DNA from 3 places in the Pseudoalteromonas sp. SG44-8 genome. Region 1 is predicted to be linked to each of the others. Evidence: predicted binding sites of a transcription regulator. Region 1 holds the regulator's gene; each other region holds the start of a gene.

Region 1 (5,118 bases):
CACCATCGCCATGGCGCCACCAATTAAAAACATCGTCAACGAAAAAATTAAATATAAGCTACCGATATCTTTATGGTTAGTAGTATAAAGCCAGCGTTTAAAACCTTTCGCAGGATGATGATGTCCATCATGGTGTGCAGCTTGATCATGTTGTTGCTCTGTTACGCTACTCATTATTTAGCCTCCGAAGTTGCATCAATCGCGGCTTGTATCTGACTCGGTTGAATTACATCCCCAGTGTCATTGCCCCATGCATTACGCTTATAGGTGATCACAGCTGCTAGCTGCTTGATTGATAACTGCTTGTCAAATGCTTGCATAGCGGTACCTGGGCGACCATGAAGCACTACATCAATATGATCTTTAATATCTCCTAATACTACCGGACTGCCTTTGAGCGCCGGGAAAACCCCCGGTAAGCCCATACCTGTTGGTTGGTGACACGCAGCGCAACTGGCCATATAGACTTGCTCGCCGAGTGTCATTAATTCTTCTTTTGGTAATGTTTGATCTAATAATGCAGCATCAGCAATTGCAGCGTTTGCTTTTGCCTGCTTAGCTTCGCTCAGCCAGTTTGCAAATGCTTGCTCAGATTTAGCTTCAACCACCACAGGCATAAAGCCATGATCCTTTCCGCATAGTTCTGCACATTGCCCTCGATAAATGCCCTCTTCATTAATTCTGGTCCAAGTTTCATTGATAAACCCAGGGTTAGCATCTTTTTTCACTGCAAAATCAGGCACCCACCAAGAATGAATAACGTCGTCTGAGGTCATTAAAAATCGTACTTTTTGATTAATTGGCAACACCAAAGGTTTATCAACTTCAAGCAGGTAATTAGGGTTTTTATTTGCAAGATTAGTTATTTCATCTTGAGGTGTAGCAAGCATTGAATAAAACTCAACATCTTCACCCATGTACTCATAATGCCATTTCCATTGAGAACCAGTAATTTTAATCGTGAGATCAGCTTTACTAGCATCTTCCATTGCAATCAAAGTTTTTGTCGCAGGAATTGCCATACCAATTAAAATCACAAACGGGATTGCCGTCCAAAGGATTTCAACTTTAGTACTTTCATGAAATTGGGCTGGTTTTGCCCCTTTAGATTTACGGTGGTGGATCAGTGCCCAAAACATCACGGCGAACACGATGACCCCAATCACACAACATATAATAAATATTGTCATGTGCAGCTGATAAACATCATTACTTATATCTGTTACGCCCTTACGCATATTAAACTGGCTATTAGCCAATACTTGCTGCGGTAGAACAAACAATATAAGCCACAAGGTAGAGCTCAATTTACCCATGTGACGGCTCCTTTAAATGCTATTGCAAAACGCAAAGCGAAAAGGCGGCACAGCTTTATTCGCGCCAATTCGTTATTTTTTATTGTTACTGAATATTAACGCAACCCTAAATTATGCTATTGAGCAAAATTGTTAGACTTTTAAAGTAGCTGTTAACACAGTGTATTAACCAATTAGTTAAAAAATGAACAATTAGCAAGTTTTAAGAGCAATTAAATTCTTTTTTGGTGCATAAATAACAGCTAAAAATCAGCGCGTTATTTTGTAATTAGGGATAATATTAGAGGGCTAAAAGTAGCTGACAAGTAGATTTGATAGGGCTTAGGACGCTATAGCTAAGTATAAAATCTAGCCATTAAAGCGGTAAAAAATTAAATGCACCAAACTTCACCAATTTGGTGCAAAATATAGATCAAAAAATTTACATCCAATCAGCGTTGCGGATCACCCCAACAGCTAACCCTTCAATATTGAAAGATTCATGTTCAAGATCCACTTCAATCGGTGAAAATTCATCGTTTTCAGCATGTAAAAAAACTTTTTTACCTGCTTTTTCAAGGCGTTTTACTGTTACATCGTCATCAACACGGGCAACCACCACTTGGCCATTTTCAGCAACTTGAGTGCTGTGTACTGCCAATAAATCGCCATCCATAATACCAATGTCTTTCATACTCATGCCTTGCACACGCAGTAAAAAATCAGCAGCCGGTTTAAACAAGAGTGGATCTATTTTGCAATGACTTTCAACATGCTGCTCTGCCAAAATAGGCTCACCAGCGGCAACTCTGCCTATTAGAGGTAAACCAAGTTGTTCCGGCTCATCCTCTTCAACTAACTGAATACCTCGACTAGCACCGGGCTTCATTTTAATAACGCCCTTTTTCGCTAATGCCTTTAAATGTTCTTCCGCTGCATTAGCACTTTTAAAACCTAACGTTTGCGCAATCTCAGCACGGGTTGGCGGCATACCGGTATCTTTAATAAAAACTTTAATAAGTTCGAGAATTTGAGCTTGGCGATTCGTTAATGGGCGCATACAACTGGTTTTCCATACAGTACATTTAACTGTGAGTATATACAGTTATCTGAAAATCGCAAATATAAATTGGCTTAAAATCGCGCCGTTAATAACAAGCTCATACTATTTAAACCACTTCCAGAATCAAGCGCAGATCCAAGACCAAACTTTAATGCTACATGTTGATTAAACCAATATTGCGTTTGCAGTTCATAGTTGTCTTTTAGATTTTTCTGATTCCGAATATTGGCAACGACTCCCACTGACCATGCTTGATTTACATAATAAACCGCCTGCCCCTGCACATAACGATAACGCCCTGCCAATTGCTTTAGCTCTAAATCCCAACCTTGATTGCTAACTATATTTGTCCAACGAACATAAGGAGCATAAGTCCATTCAACCGCGACTCTTTCATTATCTTTGCCAAACCACATATCATGGCGCTCTAAGCGACTGTAATATACATTGAACCCTAGTTGTAACTGCTCATTCATTTGCTTACCAACAGCGGCACTCACTAAATAATCAGTATTTTGCCAATAGCTATTATCCTCACAGAGGCGCTGCGCGCTGGCACTAATAACTAATCCTGCGGGACCATAGATGGCAGCATCGGCATTTAAATAGCTAAAATCATCATTAGCAAACCCACCAATAGCATAATTATTGACTTGATTTAAATACGCTTTTAGCTCGTATGGACCAGTCAAAGATTCAAGATCTTGCGCAAAATATCGGTATCGTGCGCCTAAAAAAGATTCATCTAAACCAGCTAAATCGGTAAAACCAATATCGAGTTGATGTTGGGTACTAGCAACAGCCTGCGGCTGAGCAACAAGGCTCATTAATAATATTGCACCACATCCAAATACCTTTACTTTCATCCTTAAGATCCATTAACAGTTAGATAATATAGGTACATTTTATCTATTTTTATGATCTTAACTGTAGGAAAATGTTTAAAAGTGTAGACTGATTTAGTAAATAACTTAGTGAGGTAGACAGATGAGTATTTGGTATCAACCGATCACCCTAGCACAATGTAAGCAACTTGATGACGGCATAAGTGGTCAAGGCACATTGATGAAAACCATGGGCATTGAAATAAGTGAAATAGGCGATGATTATTTAGTAGCAACGATGCCCGCGATCCCAGCTCATCATAACCCTATGGGTATGGTGCATGGCGGCGCAAATGTTGTACTTGCAGAAACGGTGGCGAGTTATGCTGCAAACTTTGCTGTTGATTTTACAAAGTTTTATTGTGTTGGCCAGGAGATCAATGCCAATCATCTAAAAGCATCACGTAATGGTATATTAACCGCGATAGCAACACCACTACACTTAGGCAAGCGTACATCCGTATGGGAAATAAAAATCACCAATAGTCGTGGAGAACTGTGCTGCGTATCAAGAATGACCGCAGCAATTGTAGAGCGAAAAGGCTAACTTGAAAGTGGATAAATTGTAATTTCAATACCTGCGCCAATAGCAGAAATACGCAATAAAGTATCGGCACTGAGCGCTTGATTAAAGCATTTTGGCGAAGTGCCTGATTCAAAGCCAATATCAAAGGTGCGCTTTGAGCATGATAACCACTGCTTTAATGCATTGCGTGAGCAAGATTCAATTAACTCACATAAGTGGTTAATCGCTTTATCTGGTGAGATAACGTCTTCATTAGACTCAATACGTGCTAGTTGACGGTACTCATCTTTATCGTAATGCAAAACCACAGCACTTTTTTTTAAGTCTGCAACTAACAAACTAATATCTTGCTTTGATTCAAGCTCTAGATCTACATTTAAAAATTGAATTTCCGACATTGTTTCATTTTTACCCTGCGTTAATAACAACGCAAACTTTAACCTAATTTTGCGTATATACCAAATCTAGAGTAGCTAGTTTTATTTTGTTGATGCGACAATTTGCCACATTGGCAAACTCAATATAATTTATAGAATACCGCACTAATAACAAACAGGTAGTCACTATGGATAAACGCATTTTTAAACATGCGCGTAAGTTTCACAAATGGTTAGGTTACTTATTAGCGCTACAAATTTTTGCATGGTTACTCGGTGGTTTAATTATGAGTGCTATACCGCTTGAAAAAGTTCACGGTAAACATTTAGCTGCGCGGCAATTAAATAACCCATTCAAACAAGCTGATTATCTAGCCTCAGTTGATAATATCGTTTCACAAATTATTCAACCAAGACAAATTAGTTATAGTCACTTTTTAACAATCCCTACCATTATTGTGAGCAACAGTAACGGTGAGTACAGCTTTAACGGAGTTACTGGCAGTCCTTTGGTAGCACCGAGTAAAGCGCAAATTATTGCCAATGCCCAAGCTCATCTATTAATTAATGCGCAAGTAACAGACGCGATCAAACTAGCTAAAGGTACTCGCGAAGTTGGCTTTAAAGAAAATATTTGGCAAGTAAATTTTGACGATACGTTTAACACCACACTATATTTATCCGCTGATAGTGGCCAAGTTATTACTGTTCGCAGCACAATTTGGCGAGTTTTCGATTTTTTCTGGATGTTACACATAATGGACTATGATCAACGTGAAGATTTTAATAACCCATTATTAATTAGTTTTGCAGCCAGTAGCATATTGTTTTGTTTAACTGGCTTTATTTTATTACTACAAAATATCCGTTTTAGAAAACGTACTTCCCGTCGCCCAAGTAGCTAACCTTACCTTGTAGATGAGTTAAAATTCCCACTACATCACACAGTTAAGCGATTTACTTTTTGAATAAT
Region 2 (5,118 bases), on a different contig from region 1:
TAAGCCTTTTGGGAAGCCTAGTTGATAATCATTAGTGCCAGCACAATATTCTCGTACTAACAGTAATTCATTATCAGCTGTTAATGGCACTATCATTACAGCCCCTCGGCCACCGCCGCGGATCCGTTCGTATTGACGCTGTTCGTCATTTGAAAATTTTAATTCAAGTGATTCCACCGTAAATAATCGGCTTTTAGCAACAACTTCGGTGCGAAGAATTTGTGGTGGTGTTGGGTGCTTTTTCTGTGTCATTGGCATTAATTTGCTATCATGGCAGTTAGTTCAATAATAAACCCTATAAGATGAAATTCCTATGTTAAATTGGTCAAAAATCGATACTGTGCTGCTAGATATGGATGGCACTTTGCTCGATCTCCATTTTGATAATCACTTTTGGCTGACAGTGATCCCTGAGCAACTCGCTATCGCAAAGAATATTAGTTTGGCACAAGCCCAAGCGGATATATTAAAACGCTATCAAGCCGTTAGCGGTCAAATCCAATGGTATTGCTTAGATTACTGGGAACAACAACTTAATTTACCTATTATGGAGCTAAAATATCAGCATCAGCACCTCATTAAAATGCGTGAGGATGTACCTGCATTTTTAACATCGTTGCGAAAAGCGGGTAAAGAGTTGATTTTACTTACCAACGCACACCCGGAAAGTGTCATGCTCAAGTTTGAAAAAACCAGTATTGATAACTATTTAGATGGTGTGGTGTCGACTCATCAATATGGTGTGAGTAAAGAGCAGCAAAGCTTATGGCAGCAAGTACAACTCGATTTAGGTTTTGATAAGCAGCGTACGCTGTTCGTTGACGACAGTTTAGCGGTACTAAACGCCGCAAAAGAATATGGTATTGGCCATTTATTGGCGGTTGCAAACCCAGATAGTAAACAACCGCACAATGAAATCAGTGACTATTTGAGCGTCACTGATTTTCGTGACATGCTGCCTTAATTTTTAGGGTAGCGAGCCTCTAAGCCTTGATATACAAGCTTTGCAAAATCAGCATGTTCCGTATTCAGGCTTTTAACGACCTCAACTAAATGCTCGTTATCTTCTTTGCCATGCCATTCTTTAATGTAGCTACCATCTTTATAACCATGATCTTGGCGGAAAAAATTAAGCGTATTTTTACCTACATAGCCTCGATATAAATAATCAATATCCATACCTATTTGCGCCATACATCCAGCGAAGGCTGCGGCGTTAAAGGTTTTCTCAGCGACGGCTGACGCGGCGAGAATTTCTAACGTTTGTTTGAAATCATCAGCTTGTTGCGGTGCACTTAACTGTTGTTCCAACTGCTTAGCAAGCTCTAAATAACTGGTCTCACCATCAATGCGTAACGATAAACCGAAGTGAAAAATATCAACCAATTCTAAAATAACTTGCTCGGTATCTGGAGTTTGCTTTTTCCACCATTTCCAACCGTAATGATCAAGCATTTCAGCGCATTCAACCCAAATAGCGCGATACCATTCAAAGCCTTGGCTAAACCATTGATCATGAACTTTGGTGTTCATGGCATTTTGCATTTCTAGCATCACCACGAGTTTATTTAAATTGGCAGACATATCTCTTCCGGTTACTATTTTTTAATTGTAGTTAATAATACAGATAAATACTCTTCGATGAAATCGATTCTACGTGCTGATTGTGGTTAATACGCAGAGGTCGCTAACACAAATATTGCCAATATAGCTAAGAGCATTTCATTACGCGGCACCCGAGGATATTTTGCTAACTGAAAACTGACGGCTACCTACCTGTAGTAAATTCTTGCCATGAATTAATCAGATCAACAAAATCTTCAAAACCACAGCCACTACTTAAACCATTTTCCTCGAGCATAAGCTCATCATCTTGATAAGCAAATAAATCTTCAGAGTCTTGGTGCAAGGCATGGGCTTCAAAAATGGCTTCATCTTTATTTAAGATCAAATCAATTTCTTGGCCCTGTAGCGTTAACGGCTCAAAACTACTTGATACTGAGGCTATTAAAGCTTGTACCATAGCAATTTTGTCTTTGCCGATCTCTTCATTTAACCAACGGCCAATAACCGCATGTTCACTGCTAATTTTAATCCGCAGGCCACTTATTGGATCGCGTATAAATTGGTATTCCATAACTTTACCTAAATACAACTAATGATCGGGATTATACCCTAGTCAGTGCTGAATAAATAAAGCCAGTGACAAAAATAGCGCTAAAAAGCGCTATTCTTTGAAGTGATACAGCTACCGATAAGATCTAAACCGCGCGGCATCAATGATTGCCCAAATATAGACGATCGGCAGTAATATAAAACCAATCGCAACATAAATAAGCGCGCCACTAATAACCCACGCTAGGAAGAAACCAATTGCCGCCATGATCCGGCCTTGAACTAACTGCCCTAAACCTGGGAAAAATATATTACAAATCGCTGCGATAACATTACCGCCTGAACCTTGCTCTGCCATGTTAACCTCAATTATTAATTTAATTTTATTCTTATCTACTTACATTCTTCATGCCAATTATTTAGTTATTAAAAATCAATATGTTAAAATCAACGGTAATACGAAGAACTAGCTAAAATCGTGATTTTTACTAAATATAAGTCAAATTGGCGATATCACTTCACACCATTGATCTAGCTTAGCTAAAAAATGACTATAAATGAATCATTAAGTTTTTAAAGCCTTTAGACTATGTATTAAATTAACTGGTTATAAAAACAGTATTTTATTTAGCCTAACAAAAACACCTGTTATACTGCTTTTAATATTGATTGAAAAGGCGTGATGATGGACGTTTCAGAATTACTCGACGGTTTAAATGATAAACAACGGGATGCAGTTGCAGCCCCACTCCAAAATATGCTGGTGCTTGCTGGCGCAGGCTCTGGGAAAACTCGAGTACTCGTTCATCGTATCGCATGGTTAATGCAGGTTGAGCAAGCCTCCGCTTATAGTATTTTTGCAGTAACCTTTACCAATAAAGCAGCTAAAGAAATGCGCACGCGCGTTGAACAAGCCCTTCAAGCACCAGTAGGTGGTATGTGGATTGGTACTTTCCATGGCTTATCACACCGTATATTGCGCGCCCACCATCGCGAAGCAAACTTACCAGAAGCGTTTCAAATTTTAGACTCTGATGATCAACTTAGAATGATCAAACGCTTATTAAAAGCCATGAATATTGATGACAAAAAATGGCCTGCAAAACAGTTTGGCTGGTATATCAGCGCCAAGAAAGATGAAGGTCTGCGCCCCAAAGATATCCAAGCTTACGACATCAACGAACAAATGATGCTTAAAGTTTACACCGCTTATCAAGAAGCATGTGATCGAGCAGGATTAGTTGATTTTGCCGAAATCTTATTACGTAGTTTTGAAGTACTAAAAAATAATCCAACCTTACTACGTCACTACCAGCAACGTTTTGCCCATATGCTAGTAGACGAGTTTCAAGATACCAACACCATTCAATATGCATGGCTTAAATTATTAGCCGGCGATACCAACAGCATCATGATCGTAGGTGATGATGACCAAAGTATTTACGGTTGGCGTGGTGCTAAAATTGAAAACATTAAGCGCTTTTTGACCGATTTTAAAGCCGAAACTATTCGCCTTGAACAAAACTATCGCTCTACTGCCACTATTCTAAAAGCGTCTAATGCACTTATTCAAAATAACTCAGACCGAATGGGTAAAAGCCTCTGGACTGATGGCAATGATGGTGAACCTATTTCTGTTTATGCCGCTTTTAACGAATTAGACGAAGCGCGCTTTGTAAGCAGCAAATTACGCAGCTGGTTAAACGCTGGTAATGCCCTACAAGATGCGGCGATTTTATATCGTAGTAACGCGCAATCGCGGGTACTTGAAGAAGCCATGTTACAAGAAGGCTTGAAGTACCGCATTTACGGCGGTATGCGCTTCTTTGAACGTCAGGAAATTAAAGATGCGCTGGCATATTTACGGCTCGTAGGTAATCGTCAGGATGATGCTGCATTTGAGCGAGTGATTAACACTCCTGCTCGTGGCATTGGCGATAAAACCTTAAGCCATATTCGCGATTGTGCGCGTAGCGAATCATTGCCATTATGGTACGCCGCCAAAGCCATCGTAGAACAACAACATTTATCAGGACGTGCGGCGACGGTTGTTACTAAGTTTGTTGAACTGGTAGAACATATTGAAGATAAAATTGGTGATCTCACTTTAGAAGAGCAAGCGAAATACGCTATTCAAACATCTGGTTTAATGGCGATGTATCAAGCAGAAAAAGGCGAAAAGGGCCGCGCTCGGGTAGAAAACTTAGAAGAGCTGATCAGCGCCTGTGGCCAATACGAACTCCCGGAAGATGAAGAGTTTAGCTCACCACTGCAAGGATTCTTGGCTTATACCTCACTGGAATCCGGTGATGGTCAAGCTGAAGAACATGAAGATGCAGTGCAAATGATGACGTTGCACTCAGCGAAAGGCTTAGAGTTTCCACTCGTATTTATGGTTGGTGTTGAAGAAGGCATGTTCCCATCTCAACAAAGTAATGAAGAATCAGGTCGGTTAGAAGAAGAGCGTCGTCTTTGTTATGTCGGCATGACTCGCGCCATGGAAAAACTCTATATTAGCCATGCCGAGAGCCGCCGTCTTTATGGTCAAGAAAAGTACCACAGTCCATCACGCTTTTTACGTGAAATGCCTGAAGATTGTATTGAAGAAATTCGTATTAAAACTCAAGTATCGCGACCACCCGCAGCAGGACGATTTAGCTCATCAGTAAGTCATGCCGTATTTGAAGAAAGTGGCTTTAGCTTAGGACAACACGTATTACATGCAAAATTTGGTATGGGAACGGTTATTAATTACGAAGGCAGTGGCGCTCAATCTCGCGTACAAGTGAATTTTGATGACTTTGGTAGTAAGTGGTTAGTAACTGTTTATGCACGACTACAAGCCATTTAACTCGTTAATAAGTAATATCCTACCGCAAATTGCCTATGCTAAACATAGGCAATTGCTACTCATTACTGGCGAACAAAACTGGTGTTATCAACAGGCTAATGAGTTACTCAAGCAACTTTGCCATCCGCTTGTTAAGGTATTATCAACTAGTG
Region 3 (5,118 bases), on a different contig from region 1:
GGCAAAGCATTGCACAAAAAAGCAGTGCCTTTATTGCCGCTGATCGCGTGCTGGCAAGCAACCATGAATTACCGGGTGAATATTTAACAACAGCAGGCGAATACAACTTACAAACCGCACAGCTCACTTACTTTGATACTATGTTGTTTGCTAATGACGAAATGCAATTAAGCTCAGTAAAAGCGGTGTCTGAGCATTACCCACTTAAGGGCGAACTAAAAGTTAAAAGCAGCTTAACCGGCGAGGTTGAAGTGGCTACGCAAGGGCCAACTGTTGGTAATGTGTGGTTTAGTGAATCGGTATTTTATGCACTAAATGTAAGAGTAGGTGATACGGTTGAGCTTGGCGCTGCGCAATTTAATATTGAAAAAGTATTGGTGGAAGAGCCAGATGCACCATTTAATATTTTTTCAAGTAGTCGTCGTGTGTTGTTAAATAACCAAGACGTAGACAAAACTGAAGTGATCCAGCCGGGCAGCCGTGTTTTTTACCGTCAGTTGTATGCAGGGGATGAGAGTAACCTTACTGACTTTTATAGCTGGCTAAAACCACAAATGAAAGAAAATCAGCAATGGTATGGTGTTAAAGACAGACAGTCGCCGATTGCAAATAGCTTAAACCGCGCTGAAAGCTTTTTATTATTAGCGGGGTTATTGGGCATTATTTTAGCGGCGGTGGCTATTGCCGTGTCTGCAAAGCGTTATTGCGAACGCCAATATGACCCAGTTGCGATGATGAAAACCTTAGGTGGTAGCCGATCGACAATTCGCAAAATTTACTTACTGCATTTATCACTGGTGTGTGCTTTGTCGGTCATACTTGGCTTAGCCATTGGCTATGGTTTACAAGAGATAGCTACTAGTTATTTAGCTAAATCAATGAACAATACTCTTCCTGCTGCGGGTATAAAACCGTGGTTTGTGGCGATTAGTACTGGCGTTATCTGTGCGGTGATGTTTTCAATCAAGCCGTTATTAGATTTATTTGATATTCCACCGCTTAGGGTATTACGCCGTAACTTAGGCGATAAGCTATTAGTAAGTAAAGTGCATTTAGCTATGTCGGGCTTAACAGTCTTTTTATTAATGTGGTTGTTTAGTAATAACCTTAAAATTACCGCTATTTTGTTTGTCTCCACTTTAATTTTGATTGCAATACTGTTTGTATTATCGCGGTTAATCTTTGGCAGCGGACGTAAACTAGGATTGCGCCCGGGGAATAGTTGGTCATTAGCGATTGCTTCGTTGCAAAAACGTGCCAATGCTAATGCGGTACAGTTGATCAGTTTTTCGTTGGCAATAAAGCTATTGTTATTTTTAGTGGTGCTGAAAAACGATATGATCGCAGATTGGCAATCGCAACTTCCAAGCGACGCGCCGAATGCTTTTTTAGTCAATATAACCGAAACTGAATTGCCAGACGTAACAAGCTTTTTAGAGCAAAAAAATATTCAAGTATCTGAGTTCTATCCGACTATTCGTGGTCGCGTAAACGCTGTTAACGGTGAATTAGTTGCTCGCGAAGTCTCATTGCAAGACAACGAGAAGAAAGACGAAGAAGCACGCGCAGGTATTGGCCGTGAGCTAAATCTTACATGGTTAGAGCAAGTCCCTGTGCAAAATGAGATCATAGACGGGCAGTGGTTTGGCGACAATGCCACCGCTGAGGTATCCATCGAAGAATCTATGCTAGAACGTTTAGATGTGAAACTGGGTGATACGCTAACATTTTTGATTGGCGCCCAGTCATTTGATGCCAAAATCACCAGTGTTCGTAAAGTTAATTGGGCTACTTTAAAGCCTAATTTCTTTATTATATTAAGCCCTGATGTACTGGCTGATTTTCCTGCGACGTATATTTCATCAGTGCGTATCGAAGCCGAGCAAAAACGCGATTTTAGTGAGCTACTACGTGCCTACCCGACAATCAACGCCATCGACGTTGACAGCTTTGTCAAACAAATACGTTCTACTATTTCGCAAGTATCGCTGGCAATTGGATTTGTACTGGCGATAGTGGTGATGTGTGGTGGCTTGGTTTTAATTTCGCAAGTGCAAGCAAGCCTTGGTGAACGGATGCAGGAAATTGTCATATTGCGTACCTTAGGCGCCAAAGGGCGGCTAATAAAAAATGCCACTTTATATGAGTTTTTATTGCTGGGCAGCGCTGCTGGTTTTGTCGCTGCGTTGGTCAGTGATGTGGCTTTATTAATAGTGCAACGTGAGATGTTTGACTTAGCAGGTAAGCTGCACCCGCATATTTGGCTTATTGGACCATTAGTGGGTGGTGTGTTTGTGGCATCACTGGGCTACTTTATGATAGCTACAACCATGCGTAAAAATACCCAAGGGTTACTACGCTCTTTAGCCTAAAAGGTTAGCAATTAAACAAGCCCGTTTTTACGGGCTTTTTTATGCCAATAATGCACTGGTAATTTATACAGTGCTCTGGCATTATTAGCGTACTTAACTATTTACACTGATTGGGCAAGTATTGGCTATTATTTTAGGGATTGATCCTGGCTCACGATTAACCGGTTATGGGGTGATTGCCCATCAAGGTGCTAAATTTACTTATTTAGGCAGCGGTTGTATAAAACTGGCCGATCACGAGTTTCCTATTCGATTAAAAATGATTTATCAGGGGATCAGTCAACTAATCGAACAATTCTCTCCCGATCATTTTGCCATTGAAAAAGTATTTATGGCGCATAATCCTGATTCAGCTCTTAAATTAGGCCAAGCCAGAGGAGCTGCAATTGTTGGTGCGGCAATGGCTGAGTTACCGGTGTTTGAATACTCGGCACGGCAAATTAAACAAGCGGTGGTAGGGCACGGTGGTGCCGATAAATCGCAAGTGCAGCATATGGTTAAAAATATTTTAAAATTGCCAGGCACACCGCAAGCGGATGCAGCCGATGCATTAGCCATTGCGATATGCCATGCTCATTCCGATCAAAATTTAATAAAACTAGCGGGCAGTGCCAGTAAAACCGTTAGAGGACGATTAAGGAAATAACATGATAGGTCGCTTAAATGGCATCTTAGTAGAAAAACAACCGCCAGAAATTTTGCTTGAAGTAAGCGGTGTTGGTTACGAAGTTAACATGCCGATGACGTGTTTTTATGATTTACCAAACATTGGCGAAAATGCCATTGTGTATACTCATTTTGTAGTAAGAGAAGACGCCCAGTTATTATTTGGCTTTAATAATAAAATTGAGCGAGCATTATTTAGAGAGCTATTAAAAGCCAATGGCGTTGGGCCAAAGCTCGGATTAGCAATACTTTCAGGGATGTCGGCTAAGCAATTTGTTAGCTGTGTGAATAACGAAGATGCCACCAGTTTAGTGAAACTGCCAGGTGTAGGTAAAAAAACCGCAGAGCGCCTGGTACTTGAAATGAAAGACCGATTAAAAGATTGGGGTAATGACTTATTCACGCCATTTAGTGATAATGCAGTTATAGAGCCCGCCTCTGACGCACTTATTGCTAATAATGCGGCAGATGATGCAATCTCTGCGTTAGTGTCATTAGGTTATAAATTGGCGCAAGCACAAAAAACAGTAAAATCAGTGGCCAAGCCTGGTATGTCTACAGAGGTTCTGATCAAAGAATCTCTAAAATCAATGTTGTGAGTAAACTATGATTGAAGCGGATCGTTTAATAGATGCGACTGAACAAAGTAATGAAGATGTAGTCGATCGCGCGATTAGACCAAAACTATTAGCCGATTATACTGGTCAGCCCCATGTTAAACAGCAAATGGAAATATTTATAGAAGCTGCACGGAGTCGGGGTGAAGCGCTTGATCATTTATTAATATTTGGTCCGCCGGGTTTGGGGAAAACCACACTAGCAAACATTGTTGCCAATGAGCTGAATGTCAGTATTAAAACAACCTCGGGCCCAGTGCTTGAAAAAGCCGGTGATTTAGCCGCACTACTGACCAATTTAGAAGAAGGCGATGTACTTTTTATTGATGAAATACATAGGCTAAGCCCGCAAGTTGAAGAAATACTCTATCCTGCAATGGAAGATTATCAACTCGATTTAATGATTGGTGAAGGGCCTGCAGCTCGTTCCATTAAGCTCGATTTACCCGCTTTTACCTTAATTGGCGCAACCACTCGCGCAGGCTCGTTAACTTCACCACTTAGAGACCGTTTTGGTATTGTGCAGCGTTTAGAGTTTTATTCGGTGGCAGATTTATCAACTATAGTGGGGCGATCTGCTCATTATTTAAATTTAGCCATGTGTGATGAAGGTGCCATTGAAATTGCTAAACGCTCTCGTGGTACGCCACGTATCGCTAATCGATTATTACGCCGGGTACGAGATTACACGCAAGTTAAATCAGACGGTACTGTAAATGCCGAAGTGGCAGAGCTGGCACTTAATATGATTGATGTAGATAAAAGCGGCTTTGATTATATGGACCGTAAATATTTACTCGCGATCATTGAAAAGTTTATGGGGGGTCCGGTAGGGTTAGACAACTTAGCCGCCGCTATCGGTGAAGAAAAAGAAACCATTGAAGATGTGATCGAGCCTTACCTCATCCAGCAAGGATTTATCCAACGTACGCCAAGAGGGCGTATTGTGTCTGATAACGCCTATCATCACTTTGGCTTATTACCCAAACAAGAATAAAGTACATTTATTGTAGCTGTATGCGTGCGTATGGCTGCAAACCCACCTCACACATCTTCTATACTGTTCTTTTAGCCACTATTCAAATGTCTATTTTGCTGTGTTTAAGTTAATCGCGTGATTAGCATATTACTTAAAGTTTAGATTATTTAGTTATTTGGGCTAATACAATTCACATGCTGTTAAGTTTGTAAACGATATTGTATGCGCCATAGCGAGGTAGTGCTGTGCGTGATTTGCAGGCAAAAAAAAGCCCGCATAAAATGCGGGCAAACAACAAGTTGAAGGAAGTAATCTAAGCATAGCAATACGAAAAATCAGAATCATATTGCAAAGAACTGGGCTGAATGAAGTATTCATTGCTGCGCTAGCTCGGTATGGGAGAATAATACGCAATAGTTGGTTTTTGTTCAAACTAGAAAAATTTAATTTTCAGATAAAAAAAACTAATAGCAAGATTTTTATG

The links. The regulator LexA, encoded in region 1, represses DNA repair genes until DNA is damaged. The targets are predictions, from matches to a motif close to TACTGTATNNNNATACAGTA.
Region 2: a site for LexA is predicted at 2,717-2,736, ahead of uvrD (DNA helicase II). Genes of this name have one in related genera too.
Region 3: a site for LexA is predicted at 2,426-2,445, ahead of ruvC (crossover junction endodeoxyribonuclease RuvC). Genes of this name have one in related genera too.

Annotation. Positions count from the first base shown of each region.
Region 1 is NZ_JACJEQ010000020.1:20,544-25,661, reverse strand. Features, by position in the region: gene ctaD (cytochrome c oxidase subunit I) at 1-174, opposite strand, end outside; gene coxB (cytochrome c oxidase subunit II) at 174-1,316, opposite strand; gene lexA (transcriptional repressor LexA) at 1,738-2,355, opposite strand; gene H5163_RS14900 (hypothetical protein) at 2,430-3,224, opposite strand; gene H5163_RS14895 (PaaI family thioesterase) at 3,346-3,789, shown strand; gene H5163_RS14890 (hypothetical protein) at 3,786-4,166, opposite strand; gene H5163_RS14885 (hypothetical protein) at 4,334-5,050, shown strand.
Region 2 is NZ_JACJEQ010000033.1:4,238-9,355, reverse strand. Features, by position in the region: gene nudE (ADP compounds hydrolase NudE) at 1-252, opposite strand, end outside; gene yrfG (GMP/IMP nucleotidase) at 314-964, shown strand; gene H5163_RS18225 (dUTP diphosphatase) at 961-1,584, opposite strand; gene H5163_RS18220 (YacL family protein) at 1,769-2,137, opposite strand; gene H5163_RS18215 (hypothetical protein) at 2,249-2,473, opposite strand; gene uvrD (DNA helicase II) at 2,801-4,966, shown strand; gene H5163_RS18205 (GNAT family N-acetyltransferase) at 4,944-5,118, shown strand, end outside.
Region 3 is NZ_JACJEQ010000002.1:149,021-154,138, reverse strand. Features, by position in the region: gene H5163_RS02980 (ABC transporter permease) at 1-2,372, shown strand, start outside; gene ruvC (crossover junction endodeoxyribonuclease RuvC) at 2,494-3,018, shown strand; gene ruvA (Holliday junction branch migration protein RuvA) at 3,020-3,637, shown strand; gene ruvB (Holliday junction branch migration DNA helicase RuvB) at 3,645-4,652, shown strand.